Regions from separate parts of the Microbacterium sp. nov. GSS16 genome, predicted to be linked through region 2. Evidence: predicted binding sites of a transcription regulator. Region 2 holds the regulator's gene; the other holds the start of a gene.

What was found. The regulator HrcA, encoded in region 2, represses chaperone genes, less so after heat shock. The targets are predictions, from matches to a motif close to TTNGCACTCGNNNNNNNCGAGTGCNAA.
Region 1: a site for HrcA is predicted at 4,729-4,755, ahead of groES (co-chaperone GroES). Genes of this name have one in related genera too.

What each region holds. Positions count from the first base shown of each region.
Region 1 covers NZ_CP116338.1:152,644-158,572, forward strand. Annotated here, with positions in the region: gene PGB26_RS00690 (dynamin family protein) at 1-801, opposite strand, end outside; gene PGB26_RS00695 (dynamin family protein) at 801-2,669, opposite strand; gene PGB26_RS00700 (hypothetical protein) at 2,701-2,913, opposite strand; gene PGB26_RS00705 (hypothetical protein) at 3,008-4,126, opposite strand; gene groES (co-chaperone GroES) at 4,348-4,644, opposite strand; gene PGB26_RS00715 (class I SAM-dependent methyltransferase) at 4,837-5,929, shown strand, end outside.
Region 2 covers NZ_CP116338.1:2,053,916-2,059,844, forward strand. Annotated here, with positions in the region: gene lepA (translation elongation factor 4) at 1-244, shown strand, start outside; gene PGB26_RS09780 (DUF1990 family protein) at 304-954, shown strand; gene hemW (radical SAM family heme chaperone HemW) at 1,005-2,252, shown strand; gene hrcA (heat-inducible transcriptional repressor HrcA) at 2,379-3,413, shown strand; gene dnaJ (molecular chaperone DnaJ) at 3,457-4,566, shown strand; gene PGB26_RS09800 (16S rRNA (uracil(1498)-N(3))-methyltransferase) at 4,599-5,327, shown strand; gene PGB26_RS09805 (HIT domain-containing protein) at 5,439-5,786, shown strand; gene PGB26_RS09810 (PhoH family protein) at 5,872-5,929, shown strand, end outside.

The DNA.
Region 1 (5,929 bases), 1.0 Mb from region 2:
CTCTCGCAGCGCGATGAACTCGCTCTCGCGCAGGGTGCGCGCGCCTTCGGCGAGCAGGCCGGCGACCGGCACGACGCCGAGGGCGAGGGCACCGAGGGCGCCGTCGCGCTCATACCGACGTGCGACCCGTCGAGCCGAGAGCAGCGAGTCGATGCGGCCGGAGCCCACCTCGTCCGAGCGCGACAGGACGGCCAGGGCGCAGACGCTCGCTCCCGCCCCTGCCGCGGTGTCGCGGAAGGCCTCGAGAAAGCGCACATCCGAGCCGTGCAGATGGCGCATCAGGTAGACGACGGCGTCGGCCGCCGACGGCGCGTCGTCCGGGGTCAGGAAGCGCGCGGTGCGGGCCGATGTCTCGGTGGAGAGGGAGGCGATGCCCGGCGTGTCGATGAGGATGAGGGAGGTGAGTCCCTCGAGCGGCCAGCCCACGTCGATCCACTCGATGTCTTCGGCGGCGCGCCCGCCCAGATCGAAGGCGAGCAGGCCGCGCTCGCGGCGAACGGGCATCCGGGCGACCGTCCCGTCGCGCAGGTGCATGGTGAGTCTGGGCGTGGGCGAGTGGCGGTACCAGGTGACGACCCGGGTGCATTCGGCCGTGTCCGTCGCGGCGATGCGCTCGCCCAGCAGCGCATTGAGCAGCGTGGACTTGCCCGCTTTCACCATCCCCGCGATGGCCAGGCGCAGCGGCTCGTGCAGCCGCACCTCGAGGTCGTCGACCAGTGCGGTCGCGTCGCGGTCGCCGGCGTACACCGACCGCGCGGTGCGCAGCAGCTGCTCGGTGTCGGCGATGACGTCGGCGGGCATCAGTCTCGCGCCCTCTCGCCGACGGCGGCGCGCTGCGGCTGACCGATCGCCGCCGGAGCCGGCGGGAGGGCGGGGATGCTCCGGCGTACCCGCTCGAGCTCCGCCAGACGCTTCTTGAGCAGCATGACACGCTGGTCTCGACTGGACGTGAAGCCGGATGCCGCCTGACGGGCTCGCTGCAGGGCATCCGACAAAGAGCTGTGCAGCTCTTCCGCGAGCGCGCCGAAGTGATCTCGCGCGGTGCGCTGCACGAGGCGCAGACGGTCTTTGAGCTGCTTGCCCACCTGGAACGTGACCTCGTCGACGTAGCGCCTGACGATGATCTTGGCCTCCTGCTGGCGACGACTCAGCCTGTTGCCCATGTCCTCCCGGTACGCCCGACGGCCCACGAGCACGCCCGCGAGAAGCGAGAGGGGGTTGATCAGGGCCATGCCGACGAGCCCGGTCACCAGGCCGACCATCAGGACGCCGCCGTACGAGCCGCGCACCCCGATGTAGATCTTCTCCCCCGCGCTGAGCTGGCCAGCTTCGAGGCCGGCGATGTCTTCGACCGGGTCGAGGACGCCGCGGATGTCGGACACATCGCTGACCGGGATGTCGGCCTGGTCCTGGCTGAACAGCTCGGCGACCTCCTCCGAGAGCCACCGGGAGCGCTCGTCGGTCCACACGAAGGTCTCCGACACCGCGGCGGTGACGCGCTGATCCAGCCACTCGCGGATCTGGTCCCAGATCGGGCCGGGGTCGCCCTCGTCGATGGCGCGCTCCGCCTCTCGCTGCACCTTGCGAAGTCGATCCCGCACGTCGTGCTCCATGTCGGCCACGAGGTCGGCGATGCCGTCGGTCAGCAGCACCTGCCAGCGCGCGGAGCGCCCGCGGAAGTCGTCCGCCTTCGCCTTCGCCGCCTCGAGCTCGGCGATCATGCGGGGCGTGTCCTCGGGGTTCAGCAGGGCGTTCAGCTCGGCGCGCAGCGACATCTCCAGCTGCTCGACGACCGAGATGAGGTCGTGCACGGCGCCGCGCGTGTGGATGGTCTCGGCGCGGCCGAGCACCTCCCGACGCAGATGCGCGACGAGAGCGGGAAAGCCCGACTCGTCGTTCATGGTGCGGTCCTGCAGTTCGGCGGCCAGCAGCCGCAGATCGCTCGAGACCGAGAAGATCGGAATGTCCTGATCGCCGCTGAGGTGCGCGCGGTCGATCTCCTCGATGCGTCGCCATTCCGGGTACAGGTCGGTCTTGGCCAGGACCGCGGCGACGTTCGGCGAGATGCGCATGGCGTGCCGGAGGAACTGCACCTCGGGCTCGGTGTACTCCTGAGAGGCGTCCGACACGAGCAGCACTGCGTGCGCCGACGAGAGCGCGGCGAGGGTGGCCAGCGAGTTCGACGATTCGAGACCGCCCACACCCGGCGAGTCGACGAGCGTGAGGCCCCCGCGCAGGATCTCGCGGGGCAGCAGCACCTCGGCGGAGAGGATGCCGCGTTCGTTCGCGGGATTGCCGCGCTCGGAGACGTACTGTGCCAGGTCTTCGAGGGGTATCCGGCGGCGCTGCGGCTCACCCGCCCCGCCGGCGGGTCGCTCGATCACCCACGCCGACGGCTGCTCGGCGTAGCCGACCGTGGTCGGAACGCTGGTGGCGACGTCGTCGTCGACCGGACAGGCCGGAGCATTGACGAGCGCGTTGATCAGCTTGCTCTTGCCCTGCTTGAACTCGCCGACCACGATGACGCGTACCGCCGGGTCGTCCAGCCGCTGCTTGGTGCTGGCCAGTCGAGCGGCGAGGTCGTTCCTCCCCGAAGACGCGGCGAGATCGCCGACGTCGTGGATGACGTCGACGATCTTCGCTTCCCCAGCTGCATGCTCTCCCGGCACGTGCGCCCCCTTCTGTCGTGTCCGATGCGGATCAGGCGAACAGCTCGGGCCCGGGCAGGTCTGTCCCGTCACCCTGACCGCCGTCGAGATCTCCCCATATCTCGTCGGCGTTCAGGTCCCAGTCGGATTCCGAGATGTTCGCGATCTCCTGAGTGAAGGCGTCGGCGCCGAACGGATCGAGAAGATCCGCGTCTCCCCAGGGCGCGCCGTCGTCCGACGGCGTGACATCCGGTTCGTCAGACATTGCTCTCACTCCCCTCGAGTGCTCAGGAGCTTAGTGGTGTGCCTGGCCGCCCACCAGAGGGACGGCCAGGCAGGTCGTGCGCCCGCTGGATCTGTCAGAAGGCGACGTCGGACGCGTCCCCGAAGGGGCTGTCGACGTTGGAGTCGTTCAGCGTCATGTCCATGTCGTTCGTGACCGTCGAGTTGTCGTTGAACGAGTCGTCGGCCGTCCACGTGTCGGAGTTGTCGACCATCGACTCGTCGTTGAACGAGTCGGTGAACGACCAGTCCTGCGAGTTGTCGGTCATCGAGTTGTCCGTCATCGAGTTGTCGGTCACCGAGTTGTCCGAATTGTCGGAGTTGTCGCTGTTGTCCGAGTTGTCGGAGTTGTCGGAGTTGTCGTTGAACGAGTCGGTGAACGCCCAGTCCTGCGAGTAGTCCTCGTTGAACGAATCGGTGTTCCAGGTGTTGCCCGTCCAGACATCGCCCATGCTGATGTCGGTGTTGACGTTCATCACCGTCGCGTCACCGCCGGCTGCAGCCGAGCCGTCTCCGGATGCGATGTTGCTGCTCTGCCCGAAGTGCTGGCTGACGTCGCCGCCCGCCGAGATGTTCTGGTTGACCGACTGGTCGTTGAGCGTGGTCCTTCCGTCGATGCTGAGCGACCCGGTGCCCGCCATGGCTGCCATGCCACCGCCCCCGGCGCCGAGGCTGACGTCGCCGAAGCCCGTGTTGAACTGCCGCACACCGGTGGTGACGGAGTTGTCGTAGAGCGTGTTGTACGAGTCGGTCACCGAGTGGTCCGAGTTGTCGCGCCACGAGTGGTCGGAGTTGTCGGAGTTGTCGTTGTACGAGTCGTTGGTCGAGTTGTCCGAGTTGTCGCTGTTGTCGGAGTTGTCGGTCACCGAGTTGTCGGAGTTGTCGCTGTTGTCCGAGTTGTCGGAGTTGTCCGTGACCGAGTTGTCGGAGTTGTCGCTGTTGTCCGAGTTGTCGGAGTTGTCCGAGTTGTCGGAGTTGTCGGAGTCGTCCGTGACCGAGTTGTCGGAGTTGTCCGTGACCGAGTTGTCACTGTTGTCCGTGACGGAGTTGTCCGAGTTGTCGTCAGTGACCGAGTTGTCGGAGCTGTCGCTGTTGTCCGTGACCGAGTTGTCCGAGTTGTCGTCGGTGTTTCCGGAGTTGGCGATACCCAGGTTCCACTGGGCTCCGGATGTGTTGGCGTTGCCGTCGAGAGCCATGATCGATTACCCCTTCATCGTGTATGCGCCAGGTGGCGCGTGTTACGAGTGTGCGGCCAGCCCCCGTCGGCGGCATCGGGGGCCGCCCCGAGGCCTGTAGGGGCTCATCGGGGGCATCCGCGGGTTCGGCTCGGGGATCGATAGGGGTTGAGAAGCCGGGGCACGGCAGAGGGCCCGGATGCCATGCATCCGGGCCCTCTGGGAGCTGGTGTCGAACCGCGTCAGCGGACGACGACTGCGAGCACGTCGCGAGCCGAGAGCACGAGGTACTCGTCGGCGCCGAACTTGACCTCGGTGCCGCCGTACTTGCTGTAGAGCACGCGGTCGCCCACGGCGACGTCGAGCGGAACGCGGTTGCCGTTGTCGTCGATGCGGCCGGGGCCCACTGCCACGACCTGGCCCTCCTGGGGCTTCTCCTTGGCGGTGTCGGGGATGACCAGACCGCTTGCGGTGGTCTGCTCTGCCTCGACCTGCTGGATGACGATGCGGTCCTCGAGCGGCTTGATGGAAACCGACACGGTGTACCTCTTCTTTCGTGACTGAGTTCAGAAGATCATTAGCACTCTCGAGGTGAGGGTGCTAACTCCAGTGTATGCCGAGCGCTGGCACTCATGCAATGCGAGTGCCAGCCCCCCGGCATCCGCCCTCGGCTGCGCGCTGGGTCCGGGCGACGACACCGGCGCGACGGGCACGCGCCGTAGGCTGGGCAGGTGGAGATGTCTGAGCTGACTGCGCTGCTCACGCGTGAAGGTCTCGCGCTGCTCGATGAGGTCGGTGCCGTCGAGTCGTCGGCTGACGTCGCCCGGTCGGTGTCGCGGCTGCGCGCCGCCGGCCACTCCCCCGACCTGGTCTCGGCTGTGGTCGGCCAGGCGCACCTGCGGGTCAAGGCCAGGGCGAAGTTCGGCGAGTTCGCCGACCGGATGCTGTTCACCCGGGCGGGGCTCGAGCAGGCGACGCGCCTGAGCGTCGCGACCATGCACGCCGTGCGGCTGCGGCGCGCCGGGATCACCCGCGTCGCGGACCTCGGCTGCGGCATCGGCGGCGACAGCCTCGCGTTCGCCGGGGCCGGCCTCGACGTCGACGCGGTGGATGCCGATGAGGTGACCTCGGCGATCGCCGCCTACAACCTGGCGCCCTTCCCCGGAGCCAGCGTGCGTCAGGGGGTCGCCGAAGACAGCGTTCCCGAGCAGGGTGCTGTCTGGCTCGATCCCGCCCGGCGCACCGCGGGGCACAGCGAGACGACTCGCACGTCCCCCGCCGACTGGTCGCCGTCGCTCGACTGGTGCTTCGACGTCGCGCGGCGGCATCCCACCGGCATCAAGCTCGGCCCTGGCCTCGACCGCGACCTGATCCCCGACGACGTAGAGGCGCAGTGGGTGAGCGCCGACGGAAGCGTCGTCGAGCTCGTGCTGTGGAGCGGCGAGCTGGCCCGCGAGGGCATCCGTCGCTCGGCCCTGGTGATGCAGGCCGGGCAGGCGCACGAGATCACCGCGCCGGCCGACGCCGCCGACGAGCCGGTGCGCGCCCTGGGCGCGTACCTGCACGAGCCGGACGGAGCGGTGATCCGCGCGCGGCTGATCGGCGAAGCGGCCCGGATGCTCGATGCCGGAATGATCGACGAGCAGATCGCGTACCTCACCGGCGACGCGGCGCTCACCTCCCCTTTCGTGCAGTCGTTCCGCGTGCGCGAGACCATGCCGGCGCACGTGAAGACGATCAGCCAGGTGTTGCGCGCGCACGACATCGGGCGCCTCGAGATCAAGAAGCGCGGCATGGACATCGACCCCGCCGCGTTCCGGAAGA
Region 2 (5,929 bases):
GAACTTCGAGGTGCCCATCCAGGCCGCCATCGGCGCGCGCATCATCGCTCGCGAGACGATCCGCGCCCTCCGCAAGGACGTGCTCGCCAAGTGCTACGGCGGTGACATCAGCCGCAAGCGCAAGCTGCTCGAGAAGCAGAAGGAGGGCAAGAAGCGCATGAAGATGGTCGGCCGTGTCGAGGTGCCACAGGAGGCGTTCATCGCCGCCCTGTCCGGCGATGTCGAGACCAAGGACAAGAAGTAGGCCGTTCGGGCGCGGTGTCGTTCGGAGACTGTTCAGACAGGTCGCTTAGGCTGGAGATCATGCGTCGGGGGACTTTCCGTGAAGGCACGGTCGACTATGCCGCGGTGGGGGCGACCCACGCACCGGACCTGATGCAGTATCCGCCCGAACGCAGTATTCCCGCGGAGGCATCGTGGCGTCTCGGCAGCGGTGAGGACCGCTTCCGCACCGCCGGCGAATCGCTTCTGTCGTGGACCGCGCAGCGCGCGGCCGGCCTCGAGCTGCGCGATGTGCGCCCGGCCGCGGGTTCGGCGTACACGGGCGTCAGCTTCGACGCCGAGGGCGCGCCCATCGCGCCGAACCGCACCCAGGTCGAGCAGCGCTTCGCCACCGACGGCACGCCTTTCGTCGCGCCGGGCACGACCCTCAAGCTGCACGGCCGCGTCAAGGGGATGAGAGCGGATGCCGAGCTGCGGGTGATCTCGGTGACCGAGGAGCGGCGCCGCATCGGCTTCGTGCTCGGCACGGTCGGCGGCTCGGTGGTGAGCGGCGAGGAGTCGTTCGACATCGACTGGCGCGAGGACACCGACGAGGTGTGGTTCACCGTGCGGGCGTTCGACGCTCCCGTCGCCCTGCTGTACCGCCTTCCCGGGATGGTGCGGCGTCGTCGTCGCGAGCTGTTCGCCCTCTACCTGCGCGCGATCTCGCCGCTGTACGCCACCCCGATCTGATGGTGCGCGCTCGCTGATGGCACAGGCATCCTGATGGCCCGGACGCTCTGATGGCCGGCCCTCTTCCGCTGGGCGACCCGGCGCCGGCCGACGGCCGCCTGCCCGACGACCTCACCGTCGACCGTGCGGTGCCCTTCTCGGCCTACCTGCACGTGCCGTTCTGTCGGGTTCGCTGCGGGTACTGCGACTTCAACACCTACACCGCGACCGAGCTGCGCGGAGCGAAGCAGGACGAGTACGCCGACACGCTCATCCGAGAGATCGCGCTGGCGAGCGCGGTGCTGGGCGAAGCCGACGGCATCCGCCCGCTCGACACCGTCTTCTTCGGCGGAGGCACGCCGACCCTGCTGCCCGCCGGCGATCTGGCGCGGATGCTCACGGCGGCGACCTCGGCGTTCGGCATCCGCGACGGCGCCGAGGTGACGGTCGAGGCCAACCCCGACACCGTCACGCCCGAGGTGGTGCGGACGCTGCTGGATGCCGGGGTCACCCGCCTCTCGATCGGAATGCAGTCGGCCGTGCCGCACGTGCTGGCGGCACTCGACCGCACGCATCGGCCCGAGAACGTGCGCACGGCCGTCGACGCGGCACGCGATGCCGGGCTCGACGTGAGCGTCGACCTGATCTACGGCGCCCCCGGCGAGTCGCTGGCGGACTGGGAGAGGTCCCTCGACGCGGCTCTCGCCCTCGAGCCCGACCACATCTCGGCGTACGCGCTGATCATCGAGGACGGCACCAAGCTCGCCAGGCAGATCAGGCGGGGCGAGGTGCCGGCGCCCGACGACGACCTGCAGGCCGACATGTACGAGGTCGCCGACGAGCGTCTCGGTGCGGCGGGATACGAATGGTACGAGGTCAGCAACTGGGCGCGTCCTCCGACGGACGCGGGAACCCCCGAGGGGAGGGACCACCGGTCGCGGCACAACATGGCGTACTGGCGCGGCGCGGACTGGTGGGGCTTCGGGCCCGGCGCGCACAGCCATGTCGCCGGTCTGCGGTGGTGGAATGTCAAGCATCCGGCGGCGTACGCGCAGCGTCTCGCCGTCGGCGAGTCGCCCGCCGCAGGCCGCGAGCGGCCCGACCTCGAGGCGCGCACCCTCGAGCGGGTGCTGCTGCAGAGTCGCCTCGCGGAGGGCCTGCCGATCGACGACATCGCCGAAGGCCGCCGCGATCGGGTCGCCGAGCTGATCTCGGACGGACTGGTCGATGCCGCCGCGGCTCTGCGGCAGCGTCGCGTGCGCCTGACCCTGCGGGGCCGGCTGCTCGCGGATGCCGTCGTGCGCGCGCTCACCGATTAGCGCGACCCGCACAGCCGACGCGGCCCCCTACGGCCAGTGCGACCCGCACAGCCGGCGCGAGCCTGAGGGGGAGCCCGAGCGGGTAGGATTGGCACTCGGAACGTTCGAGTGCCAGCGGGAGGGATGATGGTCACACAGCGAGGCCTTGAGGTCCTCCGTGCGATCGTGCAGGACTACGTCGCCACGCACGAACCGGTCGGCAGCAGATCGATCGTCGAACGCCATGCGTTCGGCGTCTCGGCCGCGACGATCCGAAACGACATGGCCCAGCTGGAAGATGAAGAGCTGATCACCGCTCCGCACACCTCCTCGGGGCGGGTGCCGACCGACAAGGGATACCGGGTCTTCGTCAACCACCTCGCCCAGGTGCGCCCGCTGTCGGCGCCGCAGCGCACCGCGATCGAGTCGTTCCTCGCCGCGCCCAGCGACCTCGACGATCTGATGGCCCGCACGGTGCGGGTGCTCACCCAGCTCACCGGCCAGGTCGCTCTCGCCCAGTACCCGTCGTTCGCGCGCGCGAGCATCACCCACGTCGAACTCGTCGCCTTGGCACCCAACCGCGTGCTGGTGGTACTGGTCACCGACGCGGGCGGGGTGTCGCAGCGGATCTCGCCGCTGCCGATCGACATCGACGACGCAGACCTCGCAGTGCTGCGCGCCCAGCTCGCGGCGCTCATCACCGGCCGTGCGGTCGGTGAGGCGTCCGAGCGCATCGCATCGGCGCGCGAACCGCAGACCGGCTCGCGCCTCGCGCCGGCGCTGTCGTCGCTGGCGGCGGTGATCGCCGAGGAGCTGGCCGAATTCCGTCAGGAGCGGCTGGTGATGGCGGGGGCTGCCACGCTCGCGCGGCGCGAGCAGGACTTCCGCGGCAGCATCCATCCTCTGCTCGAGGCGATTGAGGAGCAGGTGACCCTGCTGCGGCTGATGAGCGAGATGGTGACCGACGAGCACGGCCTCGCCACGAGCATCGGCACCGAGAACGCCCCGTTCGGACTCGGTGAGGCGTCGATCGTGGCGAGCAACTACGCCGCGCCAGGCAGCACGGCGCGCGTCGGCGTGATGGGACCGACCCGCATGGACTACCCGAGCAACCTCGCCGCAGCACGGGCCGTCGCCCGCTATCTGTCGCGGATGCTCGAAGAAGACGAGGCCGCCCGCTGATCCGGGCGACCGAATACACGAACGCACACGAAGAAAGGTGACCGTGGCGGATCACTACGAGGTCCTCGGGGTGTCGAAGGACGCCTCCCAGGACGAGATCAAGAAGGCCTATCGCAAGCTCGCCAGGCAGCTGCACCCGGACGTGAATCCGGGGGAGGACGCGGCTGAGCGGTTCAAGCTCGTCACGCACGCCTACGACGTGCTCAGCGACGAGGACTCCCGGCGCCGCTATGACATGGGCGGCGACCAGAACGGCGGATTCGGCGGCGGGTTCGGCGGATTCGGCGACATCTTCGAGACGTTCTTCGGCTCCGCGGGCGGCGCCCGTTCTGCGCGTCCGCGGTCGCGTCGCGAACGGGGTCAGGATGCGCTCGTGCGCATCAACCTCGAGCTCGGCGACGTCGTGTTCGGCGTGCACCGGGACATCGAGGTCGACACCGCGGTGCTGTGCGAGACCTGCCACGGCAGCTGCTGCCAGCCCGGCACGTCTCCGGTCACCTGCGACGTCTGCGGCGGCAGCGGCCACGTGCAGCGTCAGGTGCGCAGCCTGCTCGGCAACGTCGTGACCACCCAGCCGTGCGGCACCTGCGAGGGCTACGGCACTGTCATCCCCAACCCCTGCGGGTCGTGCGCCGGTCAGGGCCGCGTGCGCTCGCGGCGCACCGTCGCCCTCGACATCCCGGCCGGCGTCGAGACCGGTCTGCGCCTGCAGCTGCCCGGCTCGGGCGAGGTCGGTCGCGCGGGAGGCCCGAACGGCGACCTGTACGTCGAGGTCGCCGTTGCGCCGCATCCGGTCTTCAGCCGGGACGGCGACGATCTGCTCGCCACGCTCGAGGTGTCGATGGCGGATGCCATCCTCGGCACCACCACGACCATCGAGGGCCTCGACGGCACGGTCGATCTGGAGCTGCGGGCCGGCGTCCAGTCGGGTGACGTGCTCACGATCGACGGCCGGGGCATCACCCCGTTGCGCGGATCTCAGCGCGGCGACCTGCGCGTGGGCGTGCAGGTTCTCACGCCGACGCGGCTCGACGGGGCGCAGCGCAAGCTCATCGAGGACTTCGCCAAGAAGACGAAGGCTCCGGAGCCCAAGCTCGCCCAGTTCCAGCAGGGGTTGTTCTCGAAGCTGCGCGACCGCTTCCGCAGCCACTGACCGACTTCCGCACCACAGCCGATCGGAGCCCCATGGCCCTGCACTTCGTCGTACCCGACTGCACCGACGCCACCATCGGAGAACTCGTCCGGCTCACCGGATCAGAGGCGAAGCACGCCTCGGTGGTGCGCCGGGTGCGCGTCGGCGAGACGGTGACGATCGGCGACGGCAGGGGTGTCTGGCTCGAGGGCGCGGCGGAAGACGTCACCGCATCTCAGGTGAGTGTGCGAATCACCGGCCGCCGCGTGCAGGACGGACCCGAGACGCGCATCGTGCTCGCGCAGGCGCTCGCGAAGGGCGACCGAGACGAGCTGGCCGTGCAGGCCGCATGCGAGCTCGGCGTCGACGAGATCGTGCCGTGGCAGGCAGCACGCAGCATCTCACGCTGGGAGGGCCCGAAGGCGGCGAAGGGTCGGGAGCGCTGGGCGACGATCGTCCGCGAGGCGGCCAAGCAGGCGCACCGGGCCTGGGTCCCCGAGGTGACCGCCGTGCAGTCCACCGCGCAGCTGGCCGAGCGGGCGGCGGATGCCAGGCTGCTCGTGCTCGACCCGTGGACGCAGACGCCGCTCACCAGCATCCGTCCCGACGGTCGTGACCTCGTGCTCGTGGTCGGGCCGGAGGGTGGCATCGCGCCCGACGAGCTGGAGCGGCTCGAGGCGGCGGGCGCCGAGCGCGTCCGCCTCGGCGACACGGTGCTGCGCACCTCGACTGCAGGCCCCGCGGCGATCGCGGTACTCTCGGCCAACCTGGGCCGCTGGTGACCCTTCACTTCGTCTCGCCGGCGCTCGCTCGGTGCAGGCGACAGACTCAGGGACCCAGATGTACGCAGGGATCCAGGGCGACACGCCTAGGGACCCGGATAAGCTGAAAGCATGAGCGAACCCTCGATCTTCACCCGCATCCTGAACGGGGAGATCCCCGGCGAGATTCTCGCCGAAACCGACCGCGTGTTCGCGATCCGCGACATCAATCCGCAGGCGCCGCTGCACGCACTCGTGATCCCCAAGACCGAGCAGTACCGCGACGTCACCGAACTGGCCGCCGGCGACCCGGGCCTGATGGCCGACATGGTGGCCGTGGCCAAGCAGATCGCCTCCGAGCACGCCAACGGCGAGTACCGCCTGATCTTCAACAACGGCGCCAGCGCTGCGCAGTCGGTCTTCCACGTCCACGCGCATGTGCTCGGAGACATCGAGGAGGGCAAGCTCGTTGGCTTCTGACGACAGCGCACACAACGACAGCGCACCCCCGCGGTTCCCTGCCCAGCCCGAGAGCACCGAGCGCATCTTCGCCGACGGCATCGCCATGGTGCAGCTGCTCGGCCCGCAGGATCGGCTGCTGCGGATGCTCGAGAAGCAGCATC